DNA from 2 places in the Terasakiella magnetica genome. Region 1 is predicted to be linked to the other one. Evidence: riboswitches for the same ligand, from Rfam matches in the RefSeq annotation. Region 1 holds a riboswitch; the other holds the start of a gene.
What was found. Region 1 has a riboswitch for glycine ahead of gcvT (glycine cleavage system aminomethyltransferase GcvT). Riboswitches for the same ligand answer to the same signal wherever they lie in the genome.
Positions count from the first base shown of each region.

Region 2: linked by a shared signal. The riboswitch ahead of MTBPR1_RS15630 (glycine cleavage system protein H) and the one ahead of gcvT (glycine cleavage system aminomethyltransferase GcvT) in region 1 are both predicted to bind glycine.

Region 1 is NZ_FLYE01000003.1:21,392-25,416, forward strand. Features, by position in the region: gene gcvT (glycine cleavage system aminomethyltransferase GcvT) at 1-985, opposite strand, end outside; glycine riboswitch at 1,054-1,169, opposite strand; glycine riboswitch at 1,173-1,268, opposite strand; gene MTBPR1_RS04130 (hypothetical protein) at 1,335-1,892, opposite strand; gene MTBPR1_RS04135 (peptidoglycan-binding domain-containing protein) at 1,957-3,639, opposite strand; gene ispH (4-hydroxy-3-methylbut-2-enyl diphosphate reductase) at 3,707-4,025, shown strand, end outside.
Region 2 is NZ_FLYE01000047.1:14,277-18,301, reverse strand. Features, by position in the region: gene gcvP (aminomethyl-transferring glycine dehydrogenase) at 1-2,448, opposite strand, end outside; gene MTBPR1_RS15630 (glycine cleavage system protein H) at 2,465-2,791, opposite strand; glycine riboswitch at 2,957-3,046, opposite strand; gene ccoG (cytochrome c oxidase accessory protein CcoG) at 3,209-4,025, opposite strand, start outside.

The DNA of each region.
Region 1 (4,025 bases):
CATACCCCATGGCGATCGGCCCTTCAAAGCTCGGCCCAAAGCCGCCTGAGGTGATCTCACCAATGATGTTACCGTCTTGATCCGCAATTTCGGTATGTGCACGTGCAGGCGCACGACCCAATGGTTTGATACCCACACGTTTGCGCGAAACACCTTCATTCAGATGTTTCATCACCACGTCATGACCGGGAAAACCGCCTTCTTCACGGCGGCGTTTACCCACGGCCCAGTTAAGGGACCCTTCAATGGGGGAGGTCGTGGTATCAATGTCTGAGCCATAGAGGCATAAGCCCACTTCAAGGCGCAAGGAATCACGCGCACCAAGGCCGATGGCTTCGACTTCATCTTCCCCTAAGAGTTTGCGCGCCAGTTCTTCACATTGTGCTTCAGGTACGGAAATTTCATACCCATCTTCACCCGTATAGCCGGAACGAGACACCAAGCACGGGATGCCTGCAACCTCAACTTCCGCCATATTCATAAAGATCAATTGATCAATACCGGGAGCAAAACGGTTAAGCACTTCAGCCGCTTTTGGTCCTTGTAAGGCCAAGAGCGCACGGTCTTCTAAAAGCTCAAGGCTATGGTTGGGCAGGCTTTTTTCAATATGGGCGAAATCGGCTTCTTTACAGGCGGCATTAACCACTAAATAAAGGTGATCACCGCGATTGGTCACCATGAAATCATCACGAATGCCACCCTCATCATTCATCAGTAATGAATAGCGAATACCATTAACAGGCAGGGCTTTAATCTCACTAGGCGTGAGTGTTTCAATCGCGCTTTGAACATCATCGCCTTTTAAGAGGGCTTGACCCATGTGGGAGACATCAAAAAGGCCGCAAGCCTTGCGGGTATGGAGATGTTCATTCTTAACGCCAAGGGGATATTGCACAGGCATATCATAACCTGCAAAAGCCACCATCTTGCCGCCAAGCTCAATATGAAGCGCGTGCAAAGGAGTTGTTTTTAAATCATCGCTCAAGGGAGGTTCCTTTCTTGAAGAGACGAGACCAATTCACACTGGCAAAAATGCGCCAGCACTTGGCCCCTCTCTGTCATGGAACCTGAAAGATTCCCCCACAGCTTGGCTCAAATACACGAGCCTATGCGTGTAGGGTTTCCTCGTCGGTGGGATGGCATATAAACGTGCAATCCACTTTCCAGAGTCTCATCGCCCAGCGGTCCAAATGCCTGAGAGTTTAGCAGGGGCGCTTGCTCCTTCGGCGGGCGACCATATCTTGTCGCCTCTCTCCCGCATGGGGTCATATGATGTGGGCTTATTCTACAGACGGGCAGGGCAAGGGTCAATTAATGAATTATTGCAAACCCATTTAGCGTTGTGTTTGGCGATGGTTATAGGCCATTTCTTCACGGCTGAGCTGAAAACCGATATAGATTTCGTAGTTCGATCCATCGGTTGCGCCGTTGGTAACGATGGTCAGATCAACAGGTTCATCGCGCACTTCGTTTTGGGTCAGGTTACCGGGAAAGGCTAGTTTCATGGGGAAGGTGCTTTTTTGCAGGACTTTTTTATTATCATCAATCACGGCAATGAAATAGCTGAGCTCAGCTGAGCGTGACTGATCAGCAGGCCCGCGTTTTGCGGCAATGACAGGGGCAACTTGGGCGGTGATGGCACCGGCGCGGGTGTCATAATCCACATCATAATAACATTGGCTCAGCACATTGGTGACTTTGGCTTCAAAAAGAACGTCGATCAAATCACGACCCGGCCCTTCTTTAAATTTAGTCAGCTCAGCTGCATTTTTTAAGACGGTGACACGCGGGCAGGGTTCTGGTTTTTCTGCGCGCCAGATTTTCATGGAGTCACAGGCTGTAAGGCCAAGGCACAGGATTGATGCCACTAGCGTGAATTTTGCAAATTTCATCGACTTAAAGACTCCATGAAGTAACTATTCTTTCAGGGCAACATACCCATAAAAGATCGATCAATCAATCCAAGCTATGGGCTAATGCACCAAATTTTGCCAAGGCGCGCGATCTTGCCCATGGGTTGGTCAAGCTCTTGGCGGATTGTAGCCCGATCATAAAGGCTTTTTGGGCTTGTTTTATATCTCCGGCCTTTTGGTGGAATTTGACCAGATCGCCTAATACCCAGACCCGTGAAAAAACGCTTTTGATCTCTTCCATAGCCTCATCGGCCTCGCGTTGTAAATCTGCAGAAGAAGAGGCAAAATCATGTTGCTTTGAGGCATAGGCCAAATCCCACAGATTGCGCGCCTTGATACGATCATCACTGATCATATCAAGGATTTGATAGGCTTGATCAGCATGTTTGCTTTGGCGTGTATCACTCACAATCTGAATGTAGGTCTGGGCAATATTAGACAGTGCATAGTTTTTGGCAAAAGGCAGTTTAACGGCCTTGGCAATGATGAAAGCTTCATCCAAGACCTGAAAGGTTTGGGCTGATTGGCCCGCAAGCCACAAGGCGCGCGCCATATCAGAAAGGATGACACTGCGATAGCGTTTGGCTGAAATTCGCTCAATGGTCGTGCGGGCCGCTTCAAAACGTTTCATCTTTAAAAAGGCACGGCTGGCCTCCATTAAAATGGGAATGCGGGTTTCATCATCGGGGAGGTCTTCAACCGCTTTTAAAGCCCATTCCGGATATCCGATTTTTGCCATGGCACTGGCACTTTGGCGCAGCAAGGTGATGGCAGAGCCATTGCGTGCAGAGTTACGTACTTGCTCAGCAAGCTCATCTAAGAGCCCAAGCGCGCGTTTTTTATCCACATGGGAAAGGAGCTCAACTGCCTTTACCTGAATGGGCAGGCTGTCTTCAATAGCTTCAATAGCTTGGGCGCCAGCAAGGATTTTATTAACCGTATTGACCAATCGGTCGTTCTGTTTGTCATGAAGATAAAATTCAGCGATTTTAAGCAAAACAGCCAAGCGACGTTCTGCCACAGGAATGAGAGATAGGCTGGTAATGGCTTCTCTGACCTTGCCTTCACGCACATGGGCCTTGGCAATATTGGTCAGGGCCGCAATGACCAAACGGCTGTCTTTAATGCGTGCAGCTGTCTTCATCGCGTCACCTTCAAGCCCGACGCGCACTTGGGCTGCCAGTATCTCACCCAAGGCCCAATCGCGCATATCATCTTCAAAAACGGCGCGCGAACTTTCAACGGCTTCTTGCAACAGGCAGTTTGACGTGGGGCTTTTAAAACATGCGCTAACATCGCGGGTTGGATCAGCGGTTTTTGTCTCTTTATCTTCCAGCAATTTGCGTGTGCGTGGGTCTGCCAGCAAAGCTTGGCGGGCTTCTTCGCGCCGGGCCTGTCGGACTTGATCAAGACGATTGATCAATGCGCGCACACGCCCGATATTTTCAATATGTTTAATCAGGTCTGAATTGACCTTCCCTGTTTGTTTGACCCCATGGTTTTTTTGATACTGTTTAATGGCATTTTCAAGGTCTGCCCCCATCAGCCCATCAATGGTACCGATATAGAGCCCTTGGGCTTTTAAAAGTTCTTGGACTTGCTGAATCGGGTTTTTCAGGCGATAGACTTCAGGTGTGGCCCCCGGTTTAGACAGGCCACTGGGCTTGGCTGCAAAAGCTGTAAAGCTGAGCAACATACAGATAAATATGGTCAAAACGTGCATCATGAAAAAATTCTAGCATGATTATTCAGGATTGGCTTTACTCTTTGTTGAGGCTTTCTATATTGAGGGCATGAAACCTTCTTTGACCATATTACTTGCGGGGCCGCGCGGTTTTTGTGCTGGTGTGGACCGCGCTATTCATATTGTAGAACGTGCGCTTGAAAAATTTGGCAAGCCCGTCTATGTGCGCCATGAAATTGTGCATAACAAATTTGTCGTGGATAATTTGCGCGATCAGGGCGCAATCTTTGTGGATGAACTTGATGAAGTGCCTGATGATAAGCCTGTGATCTTTTCCGCCCATGGGGTGGCAAAGACGGTACCAAAAGAGGCCGAACGCCGTGAAATGACCTATGTGGATGCCACCTGCCCGTTGGTGAGCAAAGTCC
Region 2 (4,025 bases), on a different contig from region 1:
CACATTTGCTCTATCTTTAAGCGGGCGTGTATCAATAATACATTCATGAGCCACACGGCCATTAGAGGTGTAAAGAACCTCATAAGCCCCTTCTAGGCGCTTGGCGATATAGTTTGCATTCAAGATGGCAACTTTGGTTGCTTGTGTCAGACCCTCACCGCCCATGGCCAGACAATAAGCCCATGAAATCGGCAAGATGGAAGGTGAGCCAAATGGTGCGGCTGAAACCGGACCAACAGCGGCATCCAATTCAGGGTGACCCGGCAAATAGGGCTCAAGGTGTGATAACACACCAATTGGTCCCATGCCCGGTCCGCCCCCACCATGTGGAATGCAGAATGTTTTATGCAGGTTCAAGTGAGATACATCCCCACCAATCTTGCCCGGCTGAGCCAGACCGACCATAGCGTTCATATTCGCCCCATCGATATAGACCTGAGCCCCATGATCATGTGTAATCTCACAGACTTCACGCACGGTTTCTTCAAACACACCATGGGTGGAGGGATATGTGATCATACAAGCAGCTAGATTTTCTGAATGTTTTTCAGCCTTTTCACGGAAATCAGCCACATCAATGTCACCATTTTCAGCAGATTTCACCACAACAACCTTATAGCCCACCATCTGCGCCGTTGCCGGGTTGGTGCCATGTGCGGATGTGGGGATCAAACAAACATTACGATGCTCATCACCACGTGCATTATGATAATTACGGATCGTTGTCAGGCCCGCATATTCCCCTTGCGCACCAGAGTTTGGCTGCATGGAGATCGCATCATAGCCTGTGATCTGACAGAGCTTATCAGACAGATCGTCAATCATCTCGTAATAGCCATCCACCTGATTGCGCGGTGCAAACGGGTGAATATCACCAAATTGCGGCCATGTAATCGGGATCATTTCCACGGTGGCATTAAGCTTCATAGTACAAGAGCCAAGCGGGATCATCGCACGATCAAGCGCTAAATCACGATCAGCTAGTTTACGGATGTAGCGGGTGATCTCTTGTTCTGCACGGTTTTTATGGAAAATCGGATGCGTTAGATATTCAGATGTACGCGCCACGTCTTCTGGCAGGCGATAATCCATCTCCTGATGCTCATCATCCACCATGTTATTACCACCAAAAGCAGACCAAACGGCCTCAATCACTTCTGGTCGGGTTTGCTCATCTAGTGAAATACCGATGCGGTCTTCGCCAATTTTGCGCAAGTTAATGCCATTTGCCACAGCCGCATTTAAGATAACGCCCTGCATGGCACCCACTTCAACCGTGATGGTGTCAAAGAACACAGATGGCTCAACCTTAAAGCCGAGCTTTTCAAGACCCGCTGATAGACGCACCGTATGTTGGTGAATGATCTGCGCAATCGCCTTGATCCCGTCAGGACCATGGAAAACCGCATACATAGACGCCATGACAGCCAACAACGCTTGGGCTGTACACACGTTAGAAGTGGCTTTTTCACGCCGGATATGCTGCTCGCGTGTTTGTAAAGACAAACGATAGGCTTTATTACCACGGCTATCAATTGACACACCGATGATGCGCCCCGGCATAGAGCGTTTATAGGCATCACGTGTTGCCATGTAAGCTGCGTGTGGACCACCAAAACCCATAGGCACGCCAAAGCGTTGGGTTGAACCTACTGTAATATCAGCCCCCATTTCACCCGGTGCTTTTAACAGCGCCAGCGCCATTGGGTCTGCGATCATCACAGCCAGTGCTTTGTTTTCATGCAAAGCCTCAATAATGGCGGTAAAGTCACGCACATGACCGTATGTACCGGGATATTGAAAGACCGCCCCAAAGACCTCTTCTGCATTCAGGTCCGTATCAGGGTTACCGACAATCACTTCAATCCCAATCGGCTCAGCACGCGTTTTCATCACTTCGATATTCTGAGCATGACAATTTTCGTCAATAAAGAATGTCTTGGATTTTGATTTTGAAGAACGCTGCGCCATAGTCATGGCTTCTGCCGCAGCCGTTGCTTCATCAAGCAAGGATGCATTGGCAATATCAAGGGCGGTTAAATCACAAACCATGGTTTGGAAGTTCAACAATGCCTCTAAGCGACCTTGGCTGATTTCTGGCTGATACGGTGTATAAGCCGTATACCAAGCCGGGTTTTCAAGGATATTTCGCAAGATCACAGGCGGTGTCATGGTGCCGTAATAACCCTGACCAATCAATGAGGTCAGCACTTGGTTTTTATCAGCAACCTGGCGCAAGTGATAAAGCGTATCGCGCTCAGAAAGGGCCTCACCCCATTCAAGAGGTTCAGACTGACGAATATCAACCGGAACGGTCTCATCAATCAGACTTTCAAGGCTATCAGCACCAACCACTTTAAGCATATCGTTCATTTCAGCCGGAGACGGGCCGATATGGCGGCGGTTTGCAAAGTCATAGGGTTGGTAAGATGTCGGTTTAAAGGTCATCTATAGATCCTTTCTATTAAGCTATCAGAGCTTGATAAGCATCTGCGTCCATCAAGTCATCGAGTTGTGAGGCATCGAAAAATTTAATCCTGCATAGCCATGCATCGCCTTTAGGGCTTTGATTGACCAATGGGGGATTATCTTCGAGTTCTGCGTTCGCGGCAACAATTTCACCACATGCGAGGGGATAAATTTTACTTAGAGCTTTCGCGCTTTTAATTGCGCCAATATCTTCAACACGAGCAATAGAGAAAAGCCCCATTGAGCTCAAATGTGCATAATCGGCTTCAATCAATAGATTGCTATGATCAGAATATTTTTGACGTTGGTGTAAATAATCCAACAAAAGGCACCTTCCTAATCAAACCATACTGGCTTGGTTAAATGATGCCCCCTCTGTCCTGCTTACCTGAGATAGTGCCCGATTTAACAGTGCCAATTTGACACTACAATTTTCAGACTTAACCTTCGGCGGATCAGGTCTTTGCCTGATCTCTCTCCAGAGTCTCATCTTCCTGTAGTACATGTGCCTGAGAGTTTCCGGGGCGGTTGCTCCTTCGGCGACAACTTGTAACGTTGTCTCTCCCACAGGAATTTCATGAGAAATTGATATATAAGGTGAACAAAAGGCCAAAACCCTGCTCACCGTCTCTACGGTAAGTGAAACGTGACAAGAATGTCAAAAACTTTTTCAAGCCATATGAAAATATTGCAACGAGACCACCCACATTATTTCGCAATACATACATCCCTTTTTTCTTCAAGAAGGGCCGTGAAAAACAGACCTGACTTGAGTTGCCTCATGGCTTGTTACATCCAGCACTTCAAAGATTAAAGGCTGGGAATCCTCCGTCACAGAGTTTGCTTTAACATAGACCCTAAAGGTCACAACGCTTGCTGCTTCAATGTTAAAATCAGTTCCCTCTTGCCCAACCAGCTTTAATTCTGGCTGGAAGTCACCTTGAACATTAAGGCGCAAAGTGCGTTTTTGATCTTCTTTATTGAGAATACGCACCGTATAAGCGTTTTGAATGTCACCGGAACTGAGCCTTACGTAAAACGGTGCACGGTCTTTAAGCACGGTTAGTTTCGTCATCTCACGCGCAGAAAAGCCCCAGAGCGTTAACACGGCTGTAACAAGCAGAATACTAAGATAAACAGAGCTTCGCGCCCTTAATAAAGCTGGCTTGCTCAGCTCCACGGGCTTTTGGCCCGCGCGCTGTGCAATATGATGCTGAGAATCGTAAGAAATCAGCTTTTTAGGCAGTTCAAACTTTTCCATCATGCTATCACAGGCATCAATACAGAGCCCACAACCGATGCAGCCCATCTGGTTACCTTCGCGAATATCCACCCCCGTTGGGCAGACCTGAACACACAAAGTACAATCCACACAATGACCACGATTGGTAAAGTCCCGCTCTTTACCCGGCTTTTGACGTGCTTCACCGCGCCAATCTTCATAGGTGACGAGCTTGCTATGTTCATCAACCATCACACCTTGAAAACGACCATAAGGACACATGTATAAACACACCTGTTCACGCGCCAGCCCCGCCATCAAATAGGTCATGCCA